2 regions of the Streptomyces sp. NPDC059477 genome follow, and region 1 is predicted to be linked to the other one. Evidence: riboswitches for the same ligand, from Rfam matches in the RefSeq annotation. Region 1 holds a riboswitch; the other holds the start of a gene.
The links. Region 1 has a riboswitch for glycine ahead of gcvT (glycine cleavage system aminomethyltransferase GcvT). Riboswitches for the same ligand answer to the same signal wherever they lie in the genome.
Positions count from the first base shown of each region.

Region 2: linked by a shared signal. The riboswitch ahead of gcvP (aminomethyl-transferring glycine dehydrogenase) and the one ahead of gcvT (glycine cleavage system aminomethyltransferase GcvT) in region 1 are both predicted to bind glycine.

Region 1 is NZ_JBHYUG010000057.1:23,975-31,448, forward strand. It holds gene ACFXAZ_RS25745 (EF-hand domain-containing protein) at 9-221, shown strand; gene ACFXAZ_RS25750 (hypothetical protein) at 290-739, shown strand; gene ACFXAZ_RS25755 (glycoside hydrolase family 25 protein) at 746-1,300, opposite strand; gene ACFXAZ_RS25760 (L-serine ammonia-lyase) at 1,396-2,763, opposite strand; gene glyA (serine hydroxymethyltransferase) at 2,820-4,100, opposite strand; gene gcvH (glycine cleavage system protein GcvH) at 4,116-4,496, opposite strand; gene gcvT (glycine cleavage system aminomethyltransferase GcvT) at 4,630-5,748, opposite strand; glycine riboswitch at 5,934-6,026, opposite strand; gene ACFXAZ_RS25780 (AAA family ATPase) at 6,274-6,942, shown strand; gene ACFXAZ_RS25785 (enhanced serine sensitivity protein SseB) at 7,124-7,474, shown strand, end outside.
Region 2 is NZ_JBHYUG010000013.1:7,718-15,191, forward strand. It holds gene ACFXAZ_RS09350 (MerR family transcriptional regulator) at 132-776, shown strand; gene ACFXAZ_RS09355 (DNA polymerase IV) at 879-2,249, shown strand; gene ACFXAZ_RS09360 (PRC-barrel domain-containing protein) at 2,504-2,878, opposite strand; glycine riboswitch at 2,993-3,088, shown strand; gene gcvP (aminomethyl-transferring glycine dehydrogenase) at 3,258-6,143, shown strand; gene ACFXAZ_RS09370 (amino acid transporter) at 6,438-7,474, opposite strand, start outside.

The DNA.
Region 1 (7,474 bases):
GCGGATCGGTGGCTGACATCGAGGAAGCGCGCAAGGAGTTCGAGCGGATCGACACGAACGGTGACGGCCAGATCACCGCCGCCGAGCTGAAGACCGCTCTCGCGCAGGGGGGCGACTGGAATGTCACCGAGGCGGTCGCCGAGGCGATCATCGCGAGCCGCGACCTCAACGCGGACAAGCTCCTGTCGTTCGACGAGTTCTGGGCGCACCTGAACAAGTGACAAGGAGCGGGGAGGGCGTCCGTACGGATGCCCTCCCCCCTTTTTTCGTTACCGGGGAGGATCGGGCCATGACCACCAGCCGGTACCCCTTCGTGGACGAGCACTCGACGATCGTCGCGGCACCGCCGGACGCGGTGTGGCGGGCGCTGACCGAAGCGGTGGAGGGCGCCTATGCCACCGGCTTCGCGACCCGCTACGCCCACCTGATCGGCTGCGACCCGGCGACCGCCACCGGCCCCCGCCCGCTGGCCGAGGGCGCCACCCTTCCGGGCTTCCGGGTGGTGACGGCCACCCCGCCCACCACGCTGGCCCTGGCGGGCGCCCACCGCTTCTCCTCCTACACCCTCACCTTCCACCTCACCCCCCTCACCCCGCACCGCTCCCAACTGCGAGCCGAGACCCGGGCGGCCTTCCCCGGCACCCGGGGCGGCCTCTACCGCCACCTGGTCATCGGCACCAGCATCCACTCGTACCTGCTGCGCCGACTGCTGGCGGGGGTGGGGCGGCGGGTGGGGTGACGCCGCTCAGACGGTGGCCCAGTCCTTGAGGGCGGCCTTGGAGGAGAAATCGCCGACGTTCTTGTCGAGCGGGGTGTCGGTGTACTGATGGAAGCGCCACCTGGCCTCGATACGGGGCTCGCCCGCCGTCACATAGTCGGCGATCCACAGGCCGTCGCCCGCGTACGAGGTGGTGTCCACATGCAGCCAGAAACTGCGGTTGCAATAGAGAATGACCTTGTTGTTCGGGCGCAGTGCCTTCACCTTCTTGATGAAGGTGTCCTTCTCCGCGTTCGAGGCGTGGGTGCCGTCGCTCGTGTTCTCCCAGTCGACGGCGAGGATGTCGCCGCGCTTGTCGGGGGCCTTGGCGACGAAGTACTCGGCCTGGGCGGTGAGGTTGCCGGGCCACAGGAAGTGGTAGAAGCCGACGACCAGACCCGCGTCCCGGCCGTGTTTGGTCTGGTCGGTGAGTTTGGGGTTGACGTAGCTGCGGCCCTCCGTCGCCTTGATGAAGACGAAGGACAGACCGGCGGTGTCGTAGTCCGAAGACTGGTGGGAACTGACATCGATGCCCTTGAGCACGGGGACTCCCTGAATGGTCCGTGGGGGGAGAGAAGGGGAGTTGACGTTGTCACAGGGCCCTTGCCCGGGATCGGCGGCGCTGACCCGGGCGCTCGTCAGCACTCGATGATGTTGACCGCGAGCCCCCCGCGCGCCGTCTCCTTGTACTTCACCGACATGTCGGCGCCCGTGTCCTTCATCGTCTTGATGACCTTGTCCAGGGACACCTTGTGGCTGCCGTCGCCGCGCATCGCCATCCGGGCCGCCGTGACCGCCTTCACCGCGGCCATGCCGTTGCGCTCGATGCACGGGATCTGGACCAGGCCGCCGACCGGGTCGCAGGTCAGGCCCAGATTGTGTTCCATGCCGATCTCGGCGGCGTTCTCCACCTGCTCCGGGGAACCGCCCAGCACCTCGGCGAGCGCGCCGGCCGCCATCGAGCACGCGGAGCCCACCTCGCCCTGGCAGCCGACCTCGGCGCCCGAGATCGACGCGTTCTCCTTGAACAGCATGCCGATCGCGCCCGCGGCGAGCAGGAAGCGGACCACGCCGTCCTCGTCCGCGCCCGGCACGAAGTCCAGGTAGTAGTGCAGCACCGCCGGGATGATGCCGGCGGCGCCGTTCGTGGGGGCGGTCACCACCCGGCCGCCCGCCGCGTTCTCCTCGTTCACGGCCATCGCGTACAGCGTGAGCCACTCCATGGCCAGCGCCTTGGCGTCCCCCTCGGAGCGCAGCTTGCGGGCGGTGGTCGCGGCCCGGCGGCGCACCTTCAGGCCGCCCGGCAGGATGCCCTCGCGGGACATGCCGCGCGCCACGCACGCCCGCATCACCCGCCAGATGTCGAGGAGGCCCGCGCGGATCTCGTCCTCGGTGCGCCAGGCCCGCTCGTTCTCCAGCATGAGGGCGGAGATCGACAGGCCGGTCTCCTTCGTCAGACGCAGCAGCTCGTCGCCCGTGCGGAAGGGGTACTTCAGGACCGTGTCGTCGAGCTTGATGCGGTCGGCGCCGACCGCGTCCTCGTCGACCACGAAGCCGCCGCCGACCGAGTAGTACGTCTTCGTCAGCAGCTCGGTACCACTCGCGTCGTACGCCCACAGCGTCATGCCGTTGGCGTGGTACGGGAGGGCCTTGCGGCGGTGCAGCTTGAGATCGGCGGCGAGGTCGAAGGCGATCTCGTGCTCGCCGAGCAGCTTCAGCCGTCCGCCGGCCCTGACCGACTCCACCCGTTCGTCGGCCGTCTCGACGTCCACCGTGCGGGGCGAGTCGCCCTCCAGGCCGAGCAGCACCGCCTTGGGGGTGCCGTGGCCGTGGCCGGTCGCGCCGAGGGAGCCGTACAGCTCGCAGCGCACGCGGGCGACGGCGGGCAGCACGTCCTCGTTGCGCAGGCGGCGCGCGAACATGCGGGCGGCGCGCAGCGGGCCGACCGTGTGGGAGCTGGACGGGCCGATGCCGATCGAGAACAGGTCGAACACCGAGATGGCCACGGGAACTCCTCCTGAGGGGGTGGGGGCACACGTCGTCGGATGCCCCCACCGGGGAACTACTGGTCGAGAGTGGGGTACAGCGGGTGCTTGTCGGCCAGGGCGGTGACCCGGGCCCTGAGCGCCCGCGCGGTGTCCTCCGGGAAGGGGGACGGTGCCGTGAGGGCCCGCGCGATCACGTCCGCGACCTCGGTGAAGTCCTCGGCCGTGAAGCCGCGGGTGGCCAGGGCCGGGGTGCCGATGCGCAGGCCCGAGGTCACCATCGGCGGACGCGGGTCGTTCGGTACGGCGTTGCGGTTGACCGTGATGCCGACCTCGTGGAGCCGGTCCTCGGCCTGCTGCCCGTCCAGCTCGGAGGCGCGCAGATCGACCAGGACCAGATGCACGTCCGTGCCGCCGGACGCCACGGCCACCCCGGCCGCGCGGGCGTCCTCGGCGAGCAGCCGCTCGGCGAGGACGCGCGCACCGTCCACCGTACGCCGCTGGCGCTCCTTGAACTCGTCGCTCGCCGCCACCTTGAACGAGACGGCCTTGGCGGCGATCACATGCTCCAGCGGGCCGCCCTGGAAGCCGGGGAAGACCGCGGAGTTCAGCTTCTTCGCGAACTCCTTGGAGCGGGCCAGGATGATCCCGCCGCGCGGACCGCCCAGCGTCTTGTGCGTGGTGGAGGTGACGACATCGGCGTACGGCACCGGGTTGGCGTGCAGCCCCGCCGCGACCAGCCCCGCGAAGTGGGCCATGTCGACCCAGAGGTACGCCCCGGTCTCGTCGGCGATCCGGCGGAACTCGGCGAAGTCCAGCTCGCGCGGGTACGCCGACCAGCCCGCGATGATCACCTTCGGCCGGTGTTCCTTGGCGAGCCGCTCGACCTCGGCCATGTCGACCAGTCCGGCGTCGTCCACGTGGTAGGCGACGACGTCGAACTGCTTGCCGGAGAAGTTCAGCCGCATGCCGTGCGTGAGGTGGCCGCCGTGCGCCAGGTCCAGGCCGAGGATGGTGTCCCCGGGCTGGGCGATGGCGAACAGCGCGGCCTGGTTGGCGGAGGCGCCCGAGTGCGGCTGCACATTGGCGTACTCGGCGCCGAACAGCTCCTTGACCCGGTCGATCGCGAGCTGCTCGGTGACATCGACGTACTCGCAGCCGCCGTAGTAGCGGCGGCCCGGGTAACCCTCGGCGTACTTGTTGGTCAGGACCGAGCCCTGGGCCTCCATGACCGCGACCGGGGCGAAGTTCTCGGAGGCGATCATCTCCAGCGTGGACTGCTGGCGCCGCAGCTCGGCGTCGATGGCGGCGGCGACCTCGGGGTCGAGCTGATGCAGGGGGGTGTTCAGTGCGGACATCGGGTGTACGACTCCTCAGCCGGCGGAAAAGGCGGTGTACTCGTCGGCGGAGAGCAGTTCGGCGGGCTCGTCCGTGACCTTGACCTTGAACAGCCAGCCGCCCTCGAAGGGGGCCGAGTTCACCAGCGCCGGATCGTCCACCACGTCCTGGTTGAACTCCACGACCTCACCGGTCACCGGCGAGTACAGGTCGGAGACCGACTTGGTGGACTCCAGCTCGCCACAGGTCTCCCCGGCGGTGACCGCCACACCGGCCTCGGGGAGCTGGGCGTAGACGACATCGCCGAGCGCGTTGGCCGCGAACTCGGTGATGCCGACCGTCGCCACGCCGTTCTCGTCGGCGGCCGACAGCCACTCGTGTTCCTTGCTGTAACGCAGTTCCTTGGGGTTGCTCATGTCCTGAATTCTCCTGTACGCGAGGGAGCGCTGATGAAGGGGGGACGGCTGACACCGCCGGTGACCAGTGGGAACACGCCGGTCACGCCGGTCACGGAGATCACCGGGGACCACCGCGATCGGCGTGGCGCCGCTACTTCCGGCGCTTGTGGAACGGCAGCGCCACGACCTCGTACGGCTCGTGGCTGCCGCGGATGTCCACGCCGACCCCCGCCGTGCCGGGCGCGGCGTGCGCGGCGTCGACGTAGGCCATGGCGATCGGCCTGCCCAGGGTGGGGGAGGGGGCGCCGGAGGTGACCTCGCCGACGGTGTCGCCGCCCGCGACCACCGCGTATCCGGCGCGCGGCACCCGGCGGCCCTCGGCGATCAGCCCGACCAGGACGCGCGGCGGGTCGGCCGCGGCCTTCTCCGCCGCCGCGGCGAGCGCCTCGCGCCCGACGAAATCGCCGTCCTTGTCGAACTTCACGACCCGTCCGAGCCCGGCGTCGAAGGGGGTGAGCGCGGCGGACAGCTCATGCCCGTACAGCGGCATGCCCGCCTCCAGGCGCAGGGTGTCCCGGCAGGACAGCCCGCACGGCACCAGGCCCGCGGGGGCGCCGGCCTCGGTCAGCGCCTGCCACACGGCGACCGCGTGCTCGGGCTTCACGAACAGCTCGAACCCGTCCTCGCCGGTGTAGCCGGTACGGGCGATCAGGGCCGGGACCCCGGCGACCGTGCCGGGCAGTCCGGCGTAGTACTTCAGGCCGTCGAGGTCGGCGTCGGTGAGCGACTTCAGGATGCCGGGGGACTCGGGTCCCTGGACGGCGAGCAGCGCGTAGGCGTCACGGTCGTCCCGGACCTCGGCGTCGAAACCGGCGGCCCGCTCGGTGAGCGCGTCCAGGACGACCTGGGCGTTGGAGGCGTTGGCGACGACCAGATACTCCGCCTCCGCCAGCCGGTAGACGATCAGGTCGTCCAGGATGCCGCCGTCGGCGCGGCAGATCATGGTGTAGCGGGCGCGGCCGACCCCGACGGCGGCGAGGTTGCCGACCAGCGCGAAGTTCAGCAGCCCGGCGGCCTGCGGGCCGGTGACGGTGATCTCGCCCATGTGGGAGAGGTCGAACAGCCCGGCCCGGGTGCGTACGGCGAGATGCTCGTCACGTTCGGAGCCGTAGCGCAGGGGCATGTCCCAGCCCGCGAAGTCGGTCATCGTCGCGCCGAGCGAGCGATGGAGGGCGTCGAGTGCGGTATGCCGGAGTGCGGCACTGCTCATCGGTCGGTCTCCCAAGGCAAAGGGGGATACAGAGTGGGGTGAGGAAGGTTTTTCTGGTTCTTCCTCATTCCTCCCCATCTGTCATCGGAACCTGAGAGGTTCGCCATGACCGTCGACGAGCGCGTCGGCGATCACGGTTTGCACCTTGGGTGGAGCCACCGCGGCGGCTCGCTTTTCAGATGTGCCTCGCCCGCGCGGTACGGGGCCTGAGAGATTCAAGGGAGGGACTTGCTCCTTCGGCGCCCCGGTGACACCGGGGACTCTCCCGCGCGGATTCAAGCGGCCGGTATGCAGTTGGCGCCGTCATCATTGCACGCATCCGTGTGCGACGGCAGGGGGAGGTTTGACAGGCCACGCTCAGTGGGCACGCAGAGTGGGCACGGAGATCGGCGGCGGACAGCGACAGCTCTCTGTGGCAGGGCTGTTGCACGATGCGCACGGAAATACGAGACACCGCGAATTACCTTCTCTTTACACTCGACGGGGAGGGAACCTCGTGAACCGCCCCAGGGGAGGACGATCACGGTGAACAGGACCACGGCGTACGCGACCACCACGGGCGCCGCGCTGCCCGAGCAGCCGACCGCCCCGGCCCAGGAGGCGTGCGGGCCGCTGCCGTCCCCCGTCCTGCGCGACCTGCGCGACCGGGCCGGCCACAGCCCGCACGCCCTGCTCTTCGGCCCCCGCGACCTGGTCGTCGTCACCGGCCTGCCCGGCAGCGGCAAGTCCACCCTGATGCGGCGCACGGTGAAAACGCTCCGCATCGACTCCCAGGACACCCGCGACCGCTGGGACCAGCGCACCCCGCGCTTCCTGCCCTACACCGCCTACCGCCCTCTCGTCCGCCTCGCCCACTACGCCGGACTGCGCCGCGCCCTGCGCAGCGGCGAGGGCGTCGTCGTGCACGACTGCGGGACCCAGGCGTGGGTGCGCGCCTGGCTGGCCCGCGAGGCCCGCCGCCGCGGCGGCAGCCTGCACATCCTGCTGCTCGACGTCACCCCGGAACAGGCCCTCCAGGGCCAGCGCGAACGCGGCCGGGGCGTCTCCCGCTACGCCTTCCGCCGCCACCGCGGCGTCGCCTCCCGCCTCCTGCGCCGCATCCAGAAGGGCCACCTCCCCCGCGCCTGCGGCTCAGCGGTCCTCCTGGACCGCGACGCGGCGAACACCCTGCGCCGGATCGGGTTCACGGGGTAGGCGGCCGGAAGGCGGGGCCCTGGTACCGACCCCGGCCCAGGGCCCGGCGACTCCGGCGTCGGGTGCCGCCCGCCACCGGTCCCGGGCCCCGCCCCGGTCGTGCCCCGCCCCGCCCCCGCAACCGTTAGCCTTTCCAGGCACAGATCGCAGTGGTACGTGGTACTCGGCAGGCGGTAGGCAGATGGACTTCCCGGCGGATCTTCCCGCGGACTTTCCGGCACAGGCGCACCCCCATCCGCATGGCGGCTGGCCCGGCAATGAGCTGGAGGAGGTGCTCTCCGCCGCTCTCGGGGTGCCGTCGGCCGGAGGGCGGATCGTCGAGGTCCTCGGCCGCAGCTTTCTGTGGGTGCCGCTGCCGAACGGCGGTGGCCCGCGCAGCGGCCCCCTCGACCTGCCCACCACGGAGATCGACGGCCAGGCGTACGTCCCGGTGTTCAGCTCCGAGGAACAGTTCCGCCAGGTCGTCGGGCACCACATGGCGTACACCATCGCGCCCGCCGTGGAGTTCGCGCGCGGGCTGCCGCCGCAGGCC
Region 2 (7,474 bases), on a different contig from region 1:
CTTTCCCCGCGGTGGGGCACGGGAAACCACTCCTGGGGTGATTATCACTCGGCGTGCCGAGTGTGGCGATCGTTGACGCACCCTCGGTGACTGCCTACCGTCGAGAAGGCAGGTCAAGGACGGAGGTCGGCGTGAGAAGCAGCGGCGACGGTACGGCTGGGGGTGCCCCCGGGCGCAGTCTCGGGGAGAGCGGACCGTACCCGCTTCACGGCAGCACGACCGGTCAGGCTGCGCAGCGACCGACGGCCGTGCCCACCAGCGGAGGGGCGACGTCGATGACGTCCGAGCAGATCGGCTACCGCGGTCCGACGGCCTGCGCCGCCGCCGGAATCACCTACCGGCAACTGGACTACTGGGCCCGCACCGGGCTCGTCGAGCCCAGCGTACGGCCCGCGCACGGGTCGGGGACGCAGCGGCTGTACAGCTTCCGGGACGTCGTCGTCCTGAAGATCGTCAAGCGCTTCCTGGACACCGGGGTGTCGCTCCAGAACATCCGGACCACGGTCCAGCATCTGCGCGAGCGCGGTTTTCGCGACCTGGAGCGGATGACGCTGATGAGCGACGGCGCCACGGTCTACGAGTGCACCTCGCCGGACGAGGTGCACGCGCTGCTCCAGGGCGGGCAGGGGATCTTCGGGATCGCCGTGGGTGTGGTGTGGCGGGACGTGGAGAGCGCGCTCTCGCAGCTGCACGGGGAGCGCATCGACACCGGTGAGACGCTCGTCGGGCACAACCCGGCGGACGAACTGGCACGGCGGCGCAACCGGGCCGTCTGAGCGCTTCCGCACCCGGCGTTCCGGGCCCGAGCGCGGCCGTCACGGCGTCGCGTGTCTCGTGGCGGCGGGGCGTTGTCAGTGGTGTGGTGCAGCATCGTAGGTGTGAGGAGAACACCCACGGTCCTGCATCTCGACATGGATGCCTTCTTCGCCTCGGTGGAGCAGGCGTCCAAGCCGAGCCTGCGCGGGAAAGCGGTGATCGTGGGCGGGCTGGGGCCGCGCGGGGTGGTGGCGACCTGCTCCTACGAGGCCCGGGTGTTCGGGGTGCACTCGGCGATGCCCATGGCGCAGGCGCGGCGGCTGGCGCCGAACGCCGCGTATCTGGTGCCCAGGTTCGAGTTCTACCGGTCGATCAGCGAGCAGGTGATGGCGTTGCTGGGGGCGCTGTCGCCGCTGGTGGAGCCGCTGAGCCTGGACGAGGCGTTCGTGGACCTGGAGGCCGGGGGGACGGCCTGGGACAGTGAATCGGCGCGGCTGGCGGGGATCAAGCTGCGCGCGGACATACGCGCCGTCACGGGGCTGACGGGGTCGGTGGGGCTCGCCGCGTCCAAGATGCTGGCGAAGATCGCCTCCGAACAGGCCAAGCCCGACGGGCTGGTGCTGATCGAGCCGGGGACCGAGCGGGCGCTGCTCGCGCCCCTGCCGGTGCGGACACTGCCCGGGGTGGGGCCCGCGACCGGTGATCAGCTGCGCCGGGCCGGGATCACCACGGTCGAGGAGATGGCCGAGGCGGGCGAGGACGAACTCGTCCGGCTGCTCGGCAAGGCGCACGGGCACGCGCTGTACGCCATGGCGCTTGCGCGCGACGACCGGCCCGTGGTCGCGGAGCGGGAGACCAAGTCGGTGTCCGTGGAGGACACCTACGACGTGGACATCCATGACCGGGTACGGGTCGGGCTGGAGGTGCAGCGGCTGGCCGACCGGTGTGTGCGGCGGCTCCGGGAGGCCGGGCTGTCGGGGCGGACGATCGTGCTGAAGGTGCGCCGGTACGACTTCTCGACGCTCACCCGGTCCGAGACGCTGCGGGGTCCCACCGACGATCCGGCGGTGGTGCGGGAGGCCGCCGCGCGGCTGCTGGAGTCCGTGGACACGACGGGTGGGGTGCGGCTGCTGGGGGTCGGGGTCAGCGGGCTCGCCGATTTCACGCAGGAGGACCTGTTCGCGCAGGCCGCGGGGGTGCTGGCGGACGAGCATCCGGAGGAGCGGCCCCCGGACGGGGAGCGGGCGGAAGCGGAGGAGCACGCCGAGCGGCGGTGGCCCGCGGGGCACGATGTGCGACATGCCGGGTTCGGGCACGGGTGGGTGCAGGGGAGCGGGCTAGGGCGGGTGACCGTGCGGTTCGAGACACCGCAGTCGGAGGGGGCGGGGCGGGTGCGGACGTTTCGGACCGAGGATCCGGAGCTGGAGCCGGCGGATCCTTTGCCGTTGGTGGTGGGGGAGCTGGGAGATCTGGGGGTGAGGGGGGTGGGGTGAGGGAGGTTGGGTGCTGGTGCTGGTGCTGGTGCTGGTGCTGGTGCTGGTGTGAAGGGGTGAGGGTGATGGGGGAGGGCTTAGGGCGGGGTGGGTGTTTGAGCCGGATGGGCGGCGTGGGGTGTGTGCCTGTGAGCAGAGTCGGGCGGGGGCTGCGTCCGTGGGGGTGGGGCGCGTCCCGGGTGGGTGAGTGCGTGGGTGGGGGCCGGACGTGGTCCGGCTCCGGTTGTGGAGGGCGGGGTGGGCGGGCCCGTGGATCAGGTGGTCTCGTCCTGGCCCGCGACGCGGCCGAAGTCGTGGTCCGGTGTGGACGGTGGGGTGGCGACGTCCAGACCGTAGTGGTGGTAGAGCTGGAGTTCCTGTTCGGGGGAGAGGTGGCGGCCCACTCCGAAGTCCGGGGCGTCCTTGATCAGGGCGCGGTCGAAGGGGACGTGCAGAGTGCCTTCGATCAGTTCGCTGGGCTCCAGGGGCACGAAGGCGTCCCGGCTGAACAGGCCCGTCCTTATGGCGGCCCACTCGGGCACGCCGGTCGCGTCGTCGAGGTAGATCTCGTCGATCGTGCCGATCTTGGTGCCGTTGCGGTCGAACGCCTTGCGGCCGATCAGGTTGCGCGGATCGATATCGGTCTGCACGGTCCCTCCACGTGGTCGCAACTCATCCGTAAGCACTACGAAAGAGCACATTGGGGAACGCGGCCACTCGAAGACCCGTGCGGAGAGCGCGCTGGTAGGCTGGCGAACGGCTGCTGACCCCGTGCGGGAGAGTCCTCCGGAGAGTCCCGGAGGCGCCGAAGGAGCAAATCCTCCCCGGAATCTCTCAGGCCCCCGTACCGCACGGACGAGGTCACTCTGGAAAGCAGGGCGGTCGCCGACGGCTGCCGCCCTCACCGACGGTGAAAGCCGGACGACTGTCCGGTGAAGCTCTCAGGTTGTGATGACAGAGGGGGAGGCCGTCGGGGCAACCGCGCCGTGGTGCCCCTCGAAGGTCGCGTCAGACCAGGAGGCCTCCGCAATGACCGCCCATCGCACTCCGCTCTCCGAGCTTGAGCAGGGAATCCCCTTCGAACAGCGGCACATCGGCCCGGACCAGGAGGCGCGGGCCAAGATGCTCGCGCAGGTCGGCTACGGCTCGCTGGACGAGCTGACCGCCGCCGCCGTCCCGGACGTGATCAAGAACGCCGAAGCGCTGGACCTGCCGGGCGCGCGCACGGAGGCCGAGGTGCTCGCCGAGCTGCGCTCCCTCGCCGACCGGAATCAGGTGCTCGACCCGATGATCGGGCTCGGGTACTACGGGACGTTCACGCCGCCCGTCGTGCTGCGCAATGTGATGGAGAACCCGGCCTGGTACACGGCGTACACGCCCTACCAGCCGGAGATCTCACAGGGGCGGCTGGAAGCGCTGCTGAACTTCCAGACCATGGTCGCCGACCTCACCGGGCTGCCGACCTCCGGCGCCTCGCTGCTGGACGAGGGCACGGCCGCCGCCGAGGCGATGGCGCTGTCCCGGCGCATGGGCAAGAACAAGAAGGGCCTCTTCCTGGTCGACGCGGACGCGCTGCCGCAGACCATCGCCGTGATCGAGACGCGGGCCGAGCCGACCGGCGTGGAGGTCGTCGTCGCCGACCTGAGCGAGGGGATTCCGGCCGAGGTGGCCGGGCGGGAGATCAACGGCGTACTGATCCAGTACCCGGGCGCCTCCGGGGCCGTACGGGACATCAAGGCGGTGGTCGACCAGGCGCACGGGCTGGGCGCGGTGGTCACCGTGGCCGCCGATCTGCTGGCGCTGACGCTGCTGAAGTCGCCCGGTGAGCTGGGGGCGGACATCGCGATCGGCACGACCCAGCGGTTCGGGGTGCCGATGGCCTTCGGCGGGCCGCACGCCGGATACATGGCGGTGCACGAGAAGTACGCGCGCAGCCTGCCGGGCCGGCTCGTGGGCGTCTCCGTGGACGCGGACGGGAACCAGGCGTACCGGCTCGCGCTCCAGACGCGGGAGCAGCACATCCGGCGCGAGAAGGCGACCAGCAATATCTGCACCGCGCAGGTGCTGCTCGCCGTGATGGCCGGGATGTACGCCGTGTACCACGGGCCCGAGGGGCTGCGCACCATCGCGTGGCGGACGCACCGGTACGCGGCCGTGCTGGCGGCCGGGCTGCGGAACGGCGGGGCGGAGGTCGTGCACGGTGCCTACTTCGACACGGTCACCGTGCGGGCCGAGGGGCGGGCGGCGGAGATCGTGGCCGCCGCGCGGGAGAACGGGGTCAATCTGCGGCTCGTGGACGCCGACCAGGTGTCCATCGCCTGCGACGAGACGACCACGCGGACCCAGCTGCGTGCCGTATGGCGCGCGTTCGGGGTCGAGGGGGACATCGAGGCGCTGGACGCCGGGTCCGGGGACGTCCTGCCGGACGGGCTGCTGCGCAGCGACGAGTTCCTGACCCACCCCGTCTTCCACCGGCATCGCTCCGAGACGGCCATGCTGCGCTATCTGCGCAGGCTGGCCGATCGCGACTACGCGCTGGACCGCGGCATGATCCCGCTGGGGTCCTGCACGATGAAGCTCAACGCGACGACCGAGATGGAGCCGGTGACCTGGCCGGAGTTCGGGCAGCTGCACCCGTTCGCGCCCGCCGAGCAGGCGCAGGGGTATCTGACGCTCATCCGGGAGCTGGAGGAACGTCTCGCCGAGGTCACCGGGTACGACAAGGTGTCGTTGCAGCCCAATGCCGGGTCGCAGGGCGAGCTGGCCGGGCTGCTCGCGGTCCGCGGGTACCACCGGGCCAACGGGGACGCGCAGCGGACCGTGTGTCTGATCCCGTCGTCCGCGCACGGGACCAACGCCGCCAGTGCCGTGATGGCGGGCATGAAGGTGGTCGTCGTGAAGACCGCCGGCGACGGCGAGATCGACGTCGAGGACCTGCGCGCGAAGATCGAGCAGCACCGGGACGAACTGGCCGTGCTGATGATCACGTACCCGTCGACCCATGGGGTGTTCGAGGAGCATGTCGCCGACATCTGCGCCCAGGTGCACGAGGCCGGTGGGCAGGTGTATGTCGACGGGGCCAATCTCAACGCGCTGGTGGGGCTGGCCAAGCCGGGGCACTTCGGCGGCGATGTCTCGCACCTGAACCTGCACAAGACCTTCTGCATCCCGCACGGCGGCGGTGGTCCCGGCGTCGGTCCGGTGGCCGTGCGCTCGCACCTGGCGCCGTATCTGCCGAACCACCCGTTGCAGCCGGCCGCCGGGCCGGAGACGGGCGTGGGCCCGGTCTCGGCGGCTCCGTGGGGTTCGGCGGGGATCCTGCCGATCTCCTGGGCGTACGTGCGGCTGATGGGCGGCGAGGGGCTCAAGCGGGCCACGCAGGTGGCCGTGCTGTCCGCCAACTACATCGCCAAGCGGCTGGAGCCGCACTACCCCGTGCTCTACACCGGGCCCGGCGGGCTGGTCGCGCACGAGTGCATCATCGATCTGCGCCCGCTGACCAAGGCGACCGGTGTGAGCGTGGACGATGTGGCCAAGCGGCTGATCGACTACGGGTTCCACGCGCCGACGATGTCCTTCCCGGTCGCCGGGACGCTGATGATCGAGCCCACCGAGTCCGAGGATCTGAGCGAACTCGACCGGTTCTGCGAGGCGATGATCGCCATACGTGCCGAGATCGAGAAGGTCGGCGCGGGGGCGTGGCCGGCCGAGGACAACCCGCTGCGGAACGCGCCGCACACCGCCGCCGCGCTGGGCGGGGCGTGGGAGCACGCGTACACCCGGGACGAGGCCGTCTTCCCGGCCGGGGTGTCCGTCGCGGACAAGTACTGGCCGCCGGTGCGGCGCATCGACCAGGCGTTCGGGGATCGGAACCTGGTGTGCTCGTGCCCGCCGTTGGATGCGTACGAGGAGTGAGGTGCGTCTGCCTGCTGGGTGCGCTTGGGGGTGCTGCGTGCTGCGTGCTGTTTGCCTAGCGCTGAGTGAGCCTGTGCTTGTTGGGCGCTGAGTGCGGCTGGCTGGGGTTGTGTGCGCCTGGTTCTACGGTGATGAGGGCTCCGCGTCGTTCGGCGCGGGGCCCTCACCCGTTCGGGGGGTGGTGGGAGTGAGGGCTTCCCCTTCGCTATGACGCGATATAGCGTTAGTGGTGGAAGGGGGGCGGGGTGTGTGGGGGTGGGCTGATCGTGGGGTCGAGGGGGCTGGAGTCGGGGGTCAGGCGGTGTGGACCTTTGGGCGGCGGTCGCTGTCCGGTTCGGCTTCGCGGAGGACCTCTCGGGTGACGGGGGCTACCTCGCCCTGGCCGAAGAGGAAGAAGCGCAGGAAGTTGGCGAACGGGTTGCCCTCGGTCCACTCGAAGTAGATGTGCGGGATGCGGTCGGTCGTGTCCCGGATGTGCAGGAGCAGCGCGGCCAGGGCGTTGGAGATGGAGGAGGACTCCAGGGTCAGGACGCGGTAGCGCTGATGCAGGACCTCGCCGTGCACCGTGAGGGCGGCTTCGAACTCGGAGGGGTCGGTGACCGTCACCTCGACGAAGACGAAGTCCTCCGGGCCCGTCACATCGTTGTCCGCGCGGATCTGCTCGATCTTGTCGCGGTACTCGGCGAGGTCGCGCCGGTCGGGTTCATTGGCGATCAGCCGGATCTTGCGGCTGGCGATGTCCCTGACGAAGCGCTCCGCCAGCGGGTCGAGGGTCACATTGATCACGCGTAGCTCGAAGGCCCGCGTCAGCCGGGAGACAAAAGAAAGGATCATGATGCCCGCGATGAAGCAGGCGCCGATCTTCACACCGTCCGGGCGCTCGATGATGTTCAGAACGGTCGTGTAGAGGAACACCACCGCGATCACGGTGAAACCGATGAACCATCTCCGCTGGCCGGCCCGGTGGGCGGCAATGGTGACGGCGATCGCGGCCGAGCTGATCAGCACCAGGACACCGGTGGCGTAGGCGCCGCCCTGGGCGTCGACGCTGGCGTTGAAGATCCAGGTCACCAGGAAGGCGACCAGGGTGAAGATGATGACCATGGGGCGGACGGCGCCCGCCCAGTGCGGGGCCATCCCATAGCGGGGGAGGTAGCGCGGCATGAGATTGAGCAGACCGGCCATGGCGGAGGCGCCGGCGAACCAGAGGATGAGGATGGTGGAGATGTCGTAGACGGTGCCGAAGGTGTTGCCCAGGTAGGCGTGCGCCAGATAGGCGAGTGCGCGGCCGTTGGCCTGGCCGCCTTCCTTGAACTCCGGGGCGGGGATCA